2 regions of the Rhizobium sp. RU35A genome follow, and region 1 is predicted to be linked to the other one. Evidence: predicted binding sites of a transcription regulator. Region 1 holds the regulator's gene; the other holds the start of a gene.
The links. The regulator LexA, encoded in region 1, represses DNA repair genes until DNA is damaged. The targets are predictions, from matches to a motif close to TGTTCNNNNTGTGTTCNG.

Region 1 (7,844 bases):
GCGACCGTCGTCTGCCGGTCGAAGATACGCCCGGAGCTTCCGAACTCGATGAAATCCTCCGCCAGAAGATGGGTCACCCGATCTTGTGCAGTGCGGATGGCGGGTTGGTGCAGGCACTGTTCCAGTGCAATGATTGTCTCGGCCGTTTGCCGGTTCATGGGCAGCTCTTCCCGTTGTGGCAGCGTCCCGTTCGTCCCAGTCAAGGGTCGTCGCGCGATCGCAACCGCATTCACTGTCGCAGAAGCAGGGTATAAAAAAAGCCCGCGATGATGGTCGCGGGCCGTGTTGTTACTGTCTGTGAGCCGGCTTAGCGCTTGGAGACCGGTACGTAGTCGCGCTGGGCAGCACCGGTGTAGAGCTGGCGCGGGCGGCCGATGCGCTGCTGCGGATCTTCGATCATTTCGGCCCACTGCGCGATCCAGCCGACGGTGCGGGCAAGCGCGAACAGCACGGTGAACATGGTGGTGGGGAAGCCCATCGCCTTCAGCGTGATGCCGGAATAGAAGTCGATATTCGGATAGAGCTTCTTTTCGATGAAGTAGTCGTCCGTCAGCGCAATCTTTTCCAGCTCCATGGCGACCTGCAGCAGCGGATCGTCCTTGTGGCCGAGTTCGCCCAGAACCTCATGCGTGGTCTTCTGCATGATCTTGGCGCGCGGATCATAGTTCTTGTAGACGCGGTGACCGAAGCCCATCAGGCGGAACGGGTCATTCTTGTCCTTGGCGCGGGCAATGTATTCCGGAATGCGGTCCGGCGTGCCGATTTCCATCAGCATGTTGAGTGCCGCTTCGTTGGCGCCGCCATGTGCCGGGCCCCAGAGGCAGGCAATGCCAGCCGCGATGCAGGCGAACGGGTTGGCGCCCGAGGAGCCGGCAAGGCGAACGGTCGAGGTGGAGGCGTTCTGCTCGTGATCTGCGTGCAGGATGAAGATGCGGTCCATGGCGCGCGCCAGAACCGGATTGACCTGATATTCCTCGCAGGGAACGGCAAAGCACATGCGCAGGAAGTTCGACGCATAGTCGAGGTCGTTCTTCGGGTAAACGAAGGGCTGGCCGATATGGTATTTGTAGGCCATGGCGGCGATCGTCGGCATCTTGGCGATCATGCGCAGCGAAGCGACCATGCGCTGGTGCGGATCGGTGATGTCGGTGGAATCGTGATAGAAGGCGGAGAGCGCGCCGACCGTGCCAACCATGACGGCCATCGGATGGGCATCGCGGCGGAAGCCGGTGAAGAAGCGGCTCATCTGCTCATGCACCATGGTGTGGTGCGTTACGCGGTAGTCGAAGTCCTTCTTCTGCGCAGCCGTCGGCAGTTCGCCGTAGAGCAGCAGGTAGCAGGTTTCCAGGAAGTCGCCATGCTCCGCCAGCTGTTCGATCGGATAGCCGCGATGCAGGAGGACGCCCTCGTCGCCGTCGATGAAGGTGATCTTGGATTCGCAGGCCGCGGTCGAGGTGAAACCGGGGTCATAGGTGAAGGCGCCGGTCTGCTTGTAGAGCGCGCCGATGTCGATCACGTCAGGCCCGATCGTGCCCTTCTTGACCGGAAGGTCAACCTTCTTCTCTCCCAATCCAAGATGTGCGCTTGTGTCCGTCATACTGATCCTCCGATGGGCGGAAAGGCGCTGAAAGCGCCAGATGAGTGAAGCCTCTGAAAGTAGCTATATGATCTAACGCGTGCTGCCAAGCACTTGCCGCGGGTAATTGTGCACCGCGAAATCCGTAACTTCACCCGGGTTTTCGGGTTCCCGCGAAGCGCTTTGGCGGGTTCTCTGCGTTTCAATCGATCCAATTGAGGCTGGCCCTGTTCTGCCGCAGAAAGCGGCAATTGACCGCCGCAGCTAAACAGGTTCAGGTTGTATTTCTGTTAAGGGCGGGCGCCATTCTGCGGAGGGTGCGTGAGGCAGGCGGAAACCCCGGCGAGCGAATCGAGACGAGAGGCGGAAGCCTTCCGCCAGCCTTCCTTTCTGCCTGTTCCGGCCCTTCTGGGGGAGGGAACGGCGCGTGCTCCGCTGACCTGGGACATCTCGGCGGACACCCCGTCAATATTGCGTGATCGGTCCGATCCGACACGGTGGTGGCAGACCATGCTGGCGGAGGAGCTTGCCCATGGACGCGGCTTTCTGCTTCTGCCCGTGTTTTTGGGGCTGGGGGTCATTCTCTGGTTTTCGGCCACTGCCGCGCCACCGGCCTGGCTGTCTGCCATGGGCCCGGTGCTGGTCGCGCTTGCAATCTGGACCGGACGGCGCGGGCAGGGGGCCGGGAGAACATGCCTGCTGGTCGCGGGGCTCGTCCTGTCGGGCTTCGGGCTTGCCCATCTGGAAAGTCTGCGGAATGCCACCGTTATTCTCGATCAAGCCGTCGTGACGCGGTTGGAGGGGGTGGTGGAGCGGCGTGAGGCTGTGGCGGGCGGCCGCTGGCGCTATACGGTGCATGTTCTCAGAACTTTCGAGCCGGTACTCTCCCGGCCCCCCGAGCGGGTGGCGCTCCTGTGGCGCGCGCCGCATGAACCCCTGGCATCGGGCACGCGGATCGAGGGGCGTGTGCGCCTGTCTCCCCCCTCCGGGCCCGCGCTTCCGGGCCTGCTGGATTTCGGCTTCACCGCCTATTTCGAAGGAACCGGTGCGGTCGGCTTCTTCTACGGGCGTCCGCTCATCCTGGGCGTGGCGGAACCGCCAGGCGGCTTTCTGGCCGGGTTGCACGGCGCACTCTTCGATCTGCGTGCCAGCATCGGCCAGCGCATCCGTGATGTGGTCGGGGGCGATGCCGGTGCCTTTGCAGCCGCGATTGTGACGGATGAGCGGCGGGCGATTTCGCCAGCCACCGTGGAGGCGCTGCGCCTTGCCGGCCTTGCCCATATCGTGGCGATCTCCGGGCTCAACATGGCGCTGGCGGCCGGCATTTCCTTCGTTGGTCTGCGGGGAGCCCTCAGCCTCATCCCTGGCTTTGCCGAGCGTGTGCCGATCAAGAAGATTGCCGCCCTGGGTGCGCTTCTACTGGTCACGGCCTATTACCTGATTTCCGGTTTCGGTGTCTCGGCCGAACGTGCCTACGTGATGATGGTCATCATGCTGGCCTCGGTTCTGTTCGACCGGCCCTCGATCAGCCTGCACAATGTGGCCCTCGCAGCCGTGCTGATTCTGGTCCTGACGCCATCCGCCGTGCTGGGCGCAAGCTTTCAGATGTCGTTTGCGGCAACTGTTGCCCTCGTGGCCGGCTATGAGGTCTGGATGCGCGGTGGAGCTTGGGAGGATCGCGGGCTGCTTGCGGGCGCGCACTCATTCCTCGGGCGACTCGTCCTGCCGTTGTTCGGCTTCGCGGCGGGCGTGCTGGCCACTTCGCTGATCGGCATGCTGTCGACGACAATCTTCTCGCTTGCTCATTTTCACCGGCTGGCCGCCTATGGTCTTGCGGGGAATCTGGCAGCCATGCCGCTGATTTCGATTGTCGTGATGCCGGCCGGATTGGTCGGCATGCTGCTGATGCCCCTGGGGCTTGATGTCCCTTTCCTGACACTGATGGGATGGGCGCTGCAGGGCGTGATCGCGATTGCCGAAACGGTCGCAGGCTGGGGAGGCGAGGTGGCGACGGGGCGACCGCCAGCTGGCTTCCTGCCGCTGGCCTCGGCCGGCTTCCTGCTGCTCACGCTGCTTCGGACGCGCCTGCGTCTGCTTGGTCTGCCGCTGATCCTGGCCGCTGTCGCCATGACGATCATTCCGGAGCGTGCGAGTTCGCCGGATCTGCTCGTCTCGGAGGATGGGATCCTCGTTGCCCTTCTGGACGGGCAGGCCGCGGCGACCAACCGGCGCCGACCTTCGGATTTTCTATACCGGCAATGGCAGGATGCGTTGCGCATCGAACAGACCAGCGCACCGCGCCTGTTGTCGCCGCCGCCTGACGCTGCGGCCAACCGAAAGGCAGCCCCTGGAATCCAGAGGGGTTCTGCACAGAATAAGAGAATCGAGCAAACAGAACGGGAGCCGGCGTCAACTGTCACGACGACGACCGACAGACAGTCTCAGCGAGCCGCTGCCAAAGTGCCGCTGAAGGCCGGCGAGGCGGAAACCATCCTGCAGACCCTGCGCAGAGACGCCGAAAAACAGCCGGGACGCTTTGTATGTCTTCCCTCGTCCGGCTGTCTTGCGATCACCTCGCAGGGGGCGACACTCATAACCGTTGAGGACAATCGTCTCACCGGAACCGCTTGCGACCGCGCAGATCTCGTCATTGCGCCACAGGCCCGCTTCGATGAGTGCCGTTCCGGCGCTCTCCTGCTGAGCGCCCAGACCTTGCGCCGCACCGGATCCCTGATCGTTCGTTTTCGCGACAGCCGACGAGTCGAAGACTGGCGCGCGGAAGCTGCCATCATGTCACATGAGCGCCCCTGGAGCGTTCATCGCAGCTATGACTGGCGACGCCGCAGCTTCGAGACAGATGTGCCGGAACCGGTGCGCCGGCTGGTCAGTGATAGCGGCGGATAAGGCCGACCAATCTGCCTTGTATCTTCACCCGGTCCGGTCCGAAGATCCGGGTCTCATAGGCCGGATTGGCCGCTTCCAGTGCGATCGAGGCCCCCTTGCGGCGGAACCGCTTCAGGGTTGCCTCCTCGTCATCCACCAGCGCCACCACGATATCGCCGGGCGTGGCTGTGCTGCCATTGCGGATGATGACCGTATCGCCGTCGAGAATGCCGGCCTCGATCATCGAATCGCCCTTCACTTCGAGTGCGTAATGCTCGCCGGTTCCCAGCATCTCTATCGGTACCGCAATCGAATGCGTATTGTTCTGGATGGCCGAGATGGGCACGCCGGCAGCAATGCGTCCCATGACAGGAACAGTTGCCGTTCCCGTATATTCTTCCGCAGGTGCCGCTGATGCGGCGGACTTGGCGGGCGGCGTCTTGCCGAGACTGCCTTCGATAACACTGGGTGAGAAGCCGCGACGGGGCTGGGCCGGCGGCACATAGGATTCCGGCAGCTTGATTACTTCCAGCGCGCGGGCACGGTTTGGCAGGCGGCGAATGAAACCGCGCTCCTCCAGGGCTGTGATCAACCGGTGGATGCCGGACTTCGACGCCAGATCAAGCGCATCCTTCATTTCGTCGAAGGAGGGCGGCACACCGGACTCCTTCATGCGTTCATGAATGAACAGAAGCAGTTCCTGTTGTTTGCGTGTCAGCATATGGCAACCCCGAGCCCGAAACAAATACAGAACAGACCCTATCTGTTCCTTATGTGTTCTGCAAGCCCCCAAAAGCCGGGTGTTTTTGGGGTGACCGGCTGATGGAGGCGCGATAATTAATCGGGAATGGCGCGCATAATTATTCTGGAATGAAAACGGGCCTGCGCGCTTGATTTATAAAGATTTTTCGTTGGAAAATGGGGGTGCGCAATGCGCCAATCGGTGGAAGCGTTTTGCGCCGTTCCGGCATAATGGTTAAGTAACTGAGTTGGCTTGCATTATTGGGGATAGCGTCCATGTTTTTGTCCGCAGATCGAAAAGATTGCGGATACCTTTGCGGATAGTGATCAATCTAATCCTTTTTGTGCGGGCTTTTCACCTCTTCCCAGAGGGTTGCCCAATACTGAACTTCCGGGTCGTATCCCTCGTTGAAACGCCCTGTTTGGAGTATCGCTCGCAACCGCTCAACAGCGGCTTCTCCATAGGGGGGAACCTTACCCTGATCTAGTTCGCGGTCATGATCTATGGATTCCTCGGCTTTGTTGACGATCTCTTGAATGATGCTTAGCCGCGCATCATCGTCATACATCCGCCTCAGCGAGAAAATTACGTCTATCTCGTCCTGAGATATGTACCATTTTGGTATGAACCCCGGATTTTCCGCAGAAGCTTGAGCAATGCTTCGGTTGATAGACATTTGATATTCTTCAAATGGGGTTTTGTATTCGCCAAAAATCAAGGCGGCAACAGTTACGTTTCCTATTCCTGCTATCTTCTTGATAATTTCACTATTGGGTTGTCTGCGTCCGCTCTCGTAGTTCGATAATGTTGCACGATCCACACCGACGAGGTTGGCGAACTCCGCTTGAGTTTTGTCACCACGAATTTCTCTAATCCGCTTCCCAATTGCCTTGGATGCTTCGTTATCGAAACTTTTTCGTGTTGACATGTGACACCTTTGAAACATATTGATGGAGTGCTTCGACAGCGAAACATCTAGGAGATTGCTATGATCAGTAACCGGGAAGATGTCAAACGACAGTTTGAATGTGCAGGCATCAGCATCAGGGAATGGGCAGAGCGGAGAGGCTACAATCCCCGCACAGTCTATGCGGTTTTGAACGGTTCTCTGGGTGGGAAGCGTGGTGTCAGTCACCGCATCGCTGTTGACTTGGGTCTGAAGGAAGAGAGTCCTTCGACCATTCCGGGCTTGAAGGCCGCTTAAGATGGAGTGGATCGACAGCCAAATCTTGGCGAGCTTGTATGGCGTCGATCAGCGAAACGCTCGTCGTGGCTGCCACAGGATAATGGTCGGGCGAAGCATGTCCTGGCATGGCCACCCCCTTGAAGTCCGAACCTTCCACGGTCGCGGCGGTCGATCCGGCATTCAATATCAGGTCAAGGTTTCCAGCCTTCCGCCGCATCTCCAGGAGCGTTTGAAGGCCTTTCAAATGACCGATGAGGCCGTTTCAAGGCTCCGTCTTGGCGATGATACGGCCCGCTTCGAACGGGCCTGGAAATACGAGATCATCGCCCCGGCATTGGCTCACCCGTTCCGCAGCCCGGAACGCAGGGCGGTAATCGATAAGCTCGACGGTGAATGGAAGCTCGATTGGACGGGATCGCGGCGCAAGCTGACAAAATCCACCCTCTACAGGTGGATCGAGATTTACGAGAACGAGGGCATTCACGCGCTTGCGCAGAAGGTCCGGCGCGACAAGGGGCAGAAACGGGTATTCATCAACCAGTATTGGTCGAACGCCGTTCCTTTTGACGATTTCGCCAAGGAAACCATTGCCGAGGATATCGTGCAGTTCATTCGCGGGCTGATCGTGAAGGGAACAACGCGCAAGATCATCCAGTTCATGGCGTCCGCCGAGTTGCGCCGCCTGACAGCGGCCTACGGTTATCCGGTGGATGACAATGCACAAGCGGAAAAGCTCTTCGGCATTCCCGATGCTCTGATCACGCAAGAGGCGCGCTTCAAGGCTGTCTACCGGCATGATTTCGACCGCAAGGCCAGCGAGGATAACAAGCCCCGTATCCGCCGCACGATCGCCGGTCTCCAGCCCATGGAAATCGTCGTCATGGACGTGCACCATATCAACGTCATGGTGCGCCGGGAGAACGGCACCTGTGCCACGCCGAAATTTCTCGCCTTCCATGACGTGGCAACGAACCGCGTGTTCGGCGATCTGGTATTCCTGAATGAGCGGGGCGGGGTGCGCAATGTCGATGTGATCGATGCTTTCAAGCGCATGTGCCAGCATCCGGCCTTCGGCATGCCGCAGAAGCTTTATTGCGACAACGGCTCGGAATACGGGTTCGCGGACTATCTTGAAGACGCCTTGAAGCTCAATTGCAGTGTGACGACCTTCAATTCCGAGGATCGCGCCCGCGTCATTCGCGCCAAGCCATACAACGCCTCCGCCAAGGTGGTCGAAGGCTTCTTCCGGCAGATGAACCAGCAGTATTTCCGGCACATTCCAGGCTGGATAGACGACAACCGCATGAACCCGAAGCGGCGCGAACTCGGGAAGCCGATGCCGCCGTTCGAGGACGGTTTCGACGCCTTCTGCGAAACGGTTTTCGGGCTTCTCAGTGCCTACGAGCGTCTGCCGCAGGGCGGTGCTTTGGGCGGAAAGTCGCCAGAACAGGCATTTG
Region 2 (7,844 bases), on a different contig from region 1:
ATCACGCGCGCATCCTTCGGTCCCTCGCCGAACACGGTCTGCGTGGCGTGGCAATGAAGGGGGCAGCGGGTGCAGGCGCGTGCCGCCTCGCGCACCGCTTCCCATGAGCCCGCCGGCACAATGTCGTCCGCCCCGCGTTCCGCCTGCCGCGCCTGCAGGCGCGCATGGAAGGCCGGCGGCTGCGAGGTGGCCCTTTCCGCCATTTCCCGCACCTTCGCCTCTGCATTGGCGATGAGTTCAGGAATAAGCTCGGCCTCCGGCAGGTTCTTCCAGTATTTCCGCGGCATTTCCGCGGTCATCGCCTTCACCTTCAGCCGTGCCGGATTGAAGATGTTGGCATAATAGATGCGCCACAGATCGTCCGCATCGTCGCGGATCTCGGGTTTGTCGGCCGGGGCATCGCTCACCGTCAGTTGCTCGCCATCCCAGGCGGCCGATCCCTTCGGCGTCGCGATCACCCAGTCCATGTCGAAGAAGCGGCGGCGGAAGAAGGGCGCCATCCGCGCTACGATGAAATGATCGGGCTCGAACCAGGCCAGGAAGGAGCGGCGGCGGCCGGTCGGATCGCTGGAGGCCACCTCCTTGAAGCGGACGAAGGCCTTCATCTTGTGGCTGTCGCGCCGCACCGATTTTTCCAGCCTGCGCGCCGCCATCACATCCGGATCGGAGACGACCTGCAACAGATGGCGGTCGCCGCGAAGGCGCCACAGCAGCCGATAGAGCAGATCGAACCGCCCCGGCTCAGAATGGCAGATCACGGTTTCCGCCAGGTCCACGAAGGCCGGCGGCACCGTGACCGCCCTTCGCTCCGCCGGCAATGCGAGAGCCTGCCGTTCTGCGAAACCGGAAAGCGCACCGCCCTCCCCGGCGATCCGCCAGGCCACCGCGCCCGGTTCGATGTCATTGAACAGCAGCAGGCGCGCGGCATCGCGCCATTCCTCAAATTCGCCGCGCCCTTTCAGGAAGATCGTCTGCATCAGAATAGCGCCAGCTGTTCCGGTTTCGGCGCAAACAGGTCCCTCAGATCGGAGCGCTCCAGCAGCCGGTTCGGCGTCCAGCCTTCGGCCACGATGAAGGGCTGCACCTTGCGCAACGACACGCCGAGCCGACCGAGATCCTCCAGCCGGATGCGACGGAAACGGCGCGAGGACAGGATGGCATTGACCGTCTTTGTGCCGAAACCCGGCACGCGCAGCAACAGCTCCTTGCCTGCCCGGTTCACGTCCACCGGAAAGCGCTCGCGATGCGCCAACGCCCAGGCGAGCTTCGGGTCGAGGTCGAGATCGAGATTGCCATCTGCGGTCACCGCCGTGATCTCGCCGATCTCGAAGCCATAGAAGCGGTAGAGCCAGTCCGCCTGATAGAGTCGGTGCTCGCGCATCAGCGGCGGCTTGACCAGAGGCAGCTTGGCGGACGCATCCGGAATGGGACTGAAGGCGGAGTAATAGACGCGCTTCAGGCCATAGCTGCCGTAAAGCCTTGCACTGGTGCCGAGAATGGTGGCGTCGTTTGCCCCATCGGCACCGACGATCATCTGCGTGCTCTGCCCGGCCGGTACGAAATGACGGCGCCTCTTCGTGCGCAGCGTAGGCTCGGCCGCATCCTCGATCTTCAGCCGCAATTCGCCCATGGCGCGACGGATGTTTGCCGGCTTCTTTTCCGGCGCGAACCGCCCGATGCCGCTGTCGGTCGGAAGCTCGATATTGATCGACAGGCGGTCCGCATAAAGCCCCGCCTCCTCGATCAGCGCGGCCGAGGCTTCCGGAATGGTCTTCAGATGAATGTAGCCGCGGAAGTTATGGGTGGTGCGCAGCTCGCGCGCAATGCGTACCATTTCCTCCATCGTGTGGTCGGAGGAACGGATGATGCCGGAGGAGAGAAACAGGCCCTCGATATAATTGCGCCGGTAGAATTCCAGCGTCAGCCAGATCACCTCTTCCGGCGTAAAGCGCGCCCGCTCCACATTCGAGGAGGATCGGTTGATGCAATAGGCACAGTCATAGATGCAGAAATTGGTGAGCAGGATCTTCAAGAGAGAGATACAGCGCCCGTCCGGCGCATAGGCATGGCAGATGCCTGATCCTTCCGTCGAGCCCAGCCCGCCCAAGCCCGCGGAATGGCGTTTCGTCGTGCCGCTCGATGCGCAGGAGGCATCGTATTTGGCGGCATCCGAGAGAATGGCGAGACGTTCTTTCAGCGACTTCTTCATTAGCTTGTTCACTATACGTTCTGGTCGTCTCCGTCAAGATGCGGTTACCCCGGCGACAGACCACCTTGCTCGTGCTGGGCGGCGCCCTATTTCGAATTTTCTGGAAATTCGCGTCACGATTCTGCTATGATTCGCGAAGTTCAGGTTTTCACAGGGTTCCGGGGCATCCCTCCGGGACCTGTTTCTTTTTGTGGCCGCCGGTTGCGGCCATGAGACTGAGGAAAAGAGAAATGGTTGATAAGGTACCGATGACGCCGTCCGGATTCGCCAAGCTGCAGGAAGAACTGCGCTGGCGCCAGCAGGAGGAACGTCCCCGCATCATCGAGGCCATTGCCGAAGCCCGCGCCCATGGCGACCTTTCGGAAAATGCCGAGTACCATGCCGCCAAGGAAGCGCAGAGCCACAACGAAGGCCGCATCACCGAGCTGGAAGACCTGACGGCGCGCGCCGAAGTGATCGACCTTACCAAGATGTCCGGCTCCAAGATCAAGTTCGGCGCCCGGGTCAAGCTCGTGGATGAAGATACCGAAGAAGAGAAGGTCTACCAGATCGTCGGCGACCAGGAAGCCGATGTGAAGGAAGGCCGCATCTCCATCTCCTCACCGATTGCGCGCGCGCTGATCGGCAAGGAAGTGGGCGACAGCATTGAAGTGAACGCACCCGGCGGCTCCAAGGCCTACGAAGTGCTGTCCGTCAGCTGGGGCTGAGAGCCCCTGATCCTGTGACACGCGATCTCGCACAGGTCGAGGTCATCGCCCCGCACTTCAAGCGAAGACTGTCGGGCGTGACCTCCACCGTCATCCAGCTGGTGCCAGTTCAAAACAGCCTCGGCCAGAAGGTCGTAACCTTCGGGCCGGGCCTGCCCTCGCATCTGCCGTCGATGTCTGCCGCCGACCTGTGGCGCCTGTGGCGTTCGCCCGCCGGACGCCGTTACCGGGTCTGGCATGCGCGGCGCAATATCGAGATGCTGCCCGGCATTCTGCTGCGCGATGTGCTGCGCATGCCGCTGAAGCTCGTCTTCACCTCGGCCTCGCAGCGCAGGCATACCGGCTGGACGAAATGGCTGATCTCGAAAATGGACCGGGTAATCGCCGTCTGCCAGAAAACCGCGTCCTATCTGGAGCGGGAGAGCACCGTCATCCTGCACGGCATCGATCTCGAGCGCTTTTCGCCCGCCGGGGACAAGGCGGCCGCGAAACAGGCGCTCGGCCTCCATCCGGCCCGCCGCCATGTCGGCTGCTTCGGCCGCGTGCGCCATCAGAAGGGCACCGATCTCTTCGTGGATTCGATGATCCGGCTTTTGCCCGACCATCCGGACTGGGTGGCGGTGGTCGCAGGGCGCGCCACCGCCAAGCATGTTGCCTTCGAGGATGAACTGAAAGCGAAGGTGAAGACCGCCGGCCTTGGCGATCGCATCCTCTTTGTCGGCGAGCACACCAATATCAACGACTGGTACCGGGCGCTCGATCTGTTCGTCGCGCCACAACGCTGGGAAGGCTTTGGGCTGACCCCGCTCGAAGCCATGGCAAGCGCCGTGCCGGTGATTGCCGCCGATGTCGGGGCCTTTGCCGAACTGATCCTCGACGGAGAGACGGGCCGGATGGTGGAGCGCGGTTCGCTCGACAGCTTTGTCGATGGCATAACCCCCTATCTTGCAGACCAGACGCTCTGCCGCGAGCACGGCGCGCACGCCCTCGCCCATATGCGCGCCCATTTTTCCATCGAGCGCGAAGCGAAAGCGATCGGCGAGGTCTATGCGGACCTGCTGGACGCCGGATGAGGCCATCGTGACCATCTACGTGATCAATCTCGACCGCGCCACCGAACGCATGGCCCGCATGCAGGTGCTGCTCGAGGCGCGCGGCCTGCCCTTCCGGCGGATCCCCGCCGTGGACGGAAGGGCTCTGCCGCAGGAGACGCTGGCCGAATGGTCCGGCCGGCATGCCGATGGCAGCCTGATCCTGTCCCCCGGCGAAATCGGCATCCTGCTCAGCCAGCGGGAGGCCTGGTCGCTGATCGCGGCGGAGGGCGTTCCCGGCATCGTCTTCGAGGATGATATCCATCTGGCCAAGGGTGCGGAAACCCTGCTCGCGAACCTCGCCTGGCTGCCCGCCGATGCCGATCTCGTGAAATTCGAAACCACCGGCCGCAAGATTGCCGTGTCGCGCCGGCAGCAGGCGATTGCGCCCGGCATCCAGCTCGCCAGGCTCCGCAGCGCCCATCTCGGCGCCGCCGGCTATATCGTGACGCCGGCAGCCGCCCGGCGTCTGCTGGCAGTGGTGCGGCGGATCGACCGGGCCGTCGACCACGAGATTTTTGATCCCGTCGCCCCCCTGTTCGCGGAACTGACCATCTACCAGACGATCCCGGCGCTGTGCATTCAGGACCAGTTCGTCCGCCGCCAGCAACTGGGTCTCGGCGGAGAGATCGAGCGCGCCTGGGCGATCGAGAAGAAGAAGCGGAAGCTCCCCCTGCCGCAAAAGGTTCTGCGCGAAGGGCGGCGGCTTGGTACGCAGTTCGCCTTCGCCTGGGCCGGCTCGCCGCTCAATCCCCTGAGCAAATCGACCACGCTGCGCGTGCCCTTTGCGGGGGACGCCTGAACCCTCACACCTCCACCAGCCCCAGCTTCTTCACCTGGCGGATGGTCAGCATGGTGCGCACGGTATCGACATGTTCGTTGGCGGCCAGCACCTCGATCACGAAGTCCTGGAAGCTGGTCAGGTTTTCGGCCGTGCAGCGCAGCAGGAAATCGCTGTCGCCGGAAACCATCCAGGCCTCGCGCACGATCGGCCAGCTCTGGGCGAGCGCCGCGAAGGCCTTGAGATTGGCTTCCGACTGATGCTTGAGACCGACCAGGCAGAAAGCAACGAGGTCGAAGCCGAGCTTCGGGCCGTTGAGGATCGCGGCATAGCCCTCGATCACGCCCGCCTCTTCCAGCTTGCGCACGCGGCGCAGGCAGGGCGGCGCGGAAATGCCGACGCGCTCGGCCAGTTCCACGTTCGTCATGCGGCCATCCCGCTGCAGTTCGCGCAGGATCTTGATGTCGATGGCGTCGAGTTCAGCTCTGAGCACGGGAAACCTCATGTCGGTTTTTGCCATGCTATTAGCCAAAGGAATCCCGAACGCAAGGATTGCGCGCAAGATTATGTCGCCATAGCGCACCATTATTGTGCGTAACTTGGTCTGCCATGCCTTCGACGCAGTGCTGACCTTGAATTGGCGCATGGAACGTTCATAAATGAGCGTGAAAGGCGTCGAACGCTTGCGCCTGCACGGCAAGTTGCACGCGCGCGCGATGCCAGCTGAAAGGAAAACTGCAATGTCTGCCCGCCATGCCCACGTTCTCATCATCGGCTCCGGCCCGGCCGGTTATACGGCCGCCATCTATGCCGCCCGCGCCATGCTGAAGCCGGTGCTGATCGCCGGCATGGAACAGGGCGGTCAGCTGATGATCACCACCGATGTGGAGAACTATCCGGGCTTTGCCGATCCGATCCAGGGTCCCTGGCTGATGGACCAGATGCTGAAGCAGGCAAAGCATGTGGGCGCGGAGATCGTCAACGATCTCGTGACCGAAGTGCAGCTGGCGCAGCGCCCCTTCATCATCCGCACCGACTCCGGCCAGGTCTGGACCGCCGATACGCTGATCATCGCAACCGGTGCCAAGGCCAAGTGGCTCGGCATCGAGAGCGAGCAGCATTTCCAGGGCTTTGGCGTCTCCGCCTGCGCCACCTGCGACGGCTTCTTCTATCGCAACCGCGATGTCATCGTGGTCGGCGGCGGAAATTCCGCCGTCGAGGAAGCGCTCTATCTCTCCAATATCGCGAAATCGGTGACCGTCGTGCATCGCCGCGACAGCTTCCGTTCGGAAAAGATCCTGCAGGAGCGCCTGTTCCAGCGCCCGAATGTCGAGGTCGTCTGGAACAGCGAAGTGGCCGAGATCACCGGCGAGCCGGCAAAGCCGCCGATGCCGCCGTCGGTCAACGGCGTGAAGCTGCGCAACACGCTGACCGGCGAGATCAGCGAGCGCGCCACCCACGGCGTCTTCGTGGCAATCGGCCATGCGCCGGCAACCGAACTGTTCAAGGGACAGGTCCGGCTGAAGGACAATGGCTATATGTGGACGGCGCCGGATTCGACGGCGACGAACATTCCCGGCGTGTTTGCCGCCGGCGACGTGACCGACGACACCTTCCGCCAGGCCATCACCGCGGCCGGCATGGGCTGCATGGCAGCGCTTGAAGCGGAACGCTATCTCGCGGGCATCCAGCCCGTGGCCGAAGCAGCGGAGTAACAATGGGCGTGCCACTCGACTGGGACAAATTGCGCATTTTTCACGCGGCGGCGGAGGCCGGCTCGTTTACCCACGCAGCCGACAAGCTCCACCTGTCCCAGTCGGCCATCAGCCGTCAGGTCAGCGCGCTGGAACAGGATGTGGGCGTCAAGCTCTTCCATCGCCATGCGCGCGGCCTCATCCTGACGGAACAGGGCGAGCTTCTCTATCGCACCGCCCATGACGTGCTGCTGAAGCTCGAAAGCGTCAAGGTGCAGCTGACGGAGACGACGGAGAAGCCGAGCGGCAAGCTGCGCGTCACCACCACGGTCGGTCTCGGCCAGGGCTGGCTGACCGACAAGGTGCAGGAGTTCCTGCAGCTCTATCCGGAAATGTCGATCCAGCTGATCCTCGACAACGAGGAGCTGGACGTGAACATGCGCCATGCGGATTGCGCGATCCGCCTGCGCCAGCCGCAGCAATCGGACCTCATCCAGCGCAAGCTGTTTACCGTGCACATGCACGTCTACGCGGCGCCCTCCTACATCAACCGCTTCGGCGAGCCGCAGACGATCGAGGATCTCGACAACCACCGCATCATCACCTTCGGCGAGCCGGCGCCGAACTATCTGCTCGACGTCAACTGGCTGGAATATGCCGGGCGCAATTCCGATAATCCGCGCCTGCCGCACCTGCAGATCAACAGCCAGACCTCGATCAAACGGGCCTGCCTGCTCGGAATCGGCATCGCCGTGCTGCCGGATTACATCGTCGGGCGCGATCCAGGGCTGATTCAGCTGGCCATCAATGCCGACATTCCGTCCTTCGATACCTATTTCTGCTATCCGGACGAGATGAAGAATGCAGCCAAGCTGAAGGTTTTCCGCGACTTCATCGTGGCCAAGGCGCGCAACTGGAATTTCTGAGCGACCCTACGCTGCCCGTGAGACCTGCGTTTTGTCAACGAATTCGGGGGCTTGGCCTGCATGATGGGCAGCGGCAGAAAGTTATTTCGCATAGCATTGCGCGATCCGCATGGCTGCGTTGCACAAAAATGCATTGTTCACTGCACAAGAAAGCACCATATCGCACACAGCTGATGCACATGGTGGCTTTTCCTCCCAGTTCCACCGCAGCAGCTGTTCCCCTCTGGAGGTTTTTTGACCTTCACACTTATAAGGGCCCTGGAGCAATCCGGTGGCCCTCTTTTTTTAACGGCCTGTTGCCCGTAACTCCCAAAATTCGTTGAGAGAACCGCCTGCGCCTCTTGTCGCGCGAGATGATCCCACCCATATTGAAGGTAGCTGGTGCGTCCTGGCGACATCCCCTCGTTGCCCTGCGCCGGCTGTTCCCCTCTGGAGG

Region 2: F3H95_RS08080 (putative DNA modification/repair radical SAM protein) is a predicted target of LexA. The motif match lies at 2,215-2,232, and genes of this name have one in related genera.

What each region holds. Positions count from the first base shown of each region.
Region 1 covers NZ_FTMR01000007.1:145,376-153,219, reverse strand. The annotation lists gene F3H95_RS16765 (DUF4440 domain-containing protein) at 1-158, opposite strand, end outside; gene gltA (citrate synthase) at 308-1,597, opposite strand; gene F3H95_RS16755 (ComEC/Rec2 family competence protein) at 2,048-4,480, shown strand; gene lexA (transcriptional repressor LexA) at 4,461-5,180, opposite strand; gene F3H95_RS16745 (helix-turn-helix transcriptional regulator) at 5,533-6,129, opposite strand; gene F3H95_RS16740 (DNA-binding protein) at 6,190-6,405, shown strand; gene F3H95_RS16735 (helix-turn-helix domain-containing protein) at 6,407-7,844, shown strand, end outside.
Region 2 covers NZ_FTMR01000002.1:725,037-732,880, reverse strand. The annotation lists gene F3H95_RS08085 (UdgX family uracil-DNA binding protein) at 1-977, opposite strand, end outside; gene F3H95_RS08080 (putative DNA modification/repair radical SAM protein) at 977-2,209, opposite strand; gene greA (transcription elongation factor GreA) at 2,440-2,916, shown strand; gene F3H95_RS08070 (glycosyltransferase family 4 protein) at 2,931-3,989, shown strand; gene F3H95_RS08065 (glycosyltransferase family 25 protein) at 3,997-4,809, shown strand; gene F3H95_RS08060 (Lrp/AsnC family transcriptional regulator) at 4,814-5,281, opposite strand; gene trxB (thioredoxin-disulfide reductase) at 5,529-6,503, shown strand; gene F3H95_RS08050 (LysR family transcriptional regulator VtlR) at 6,512-7,408, shown strand.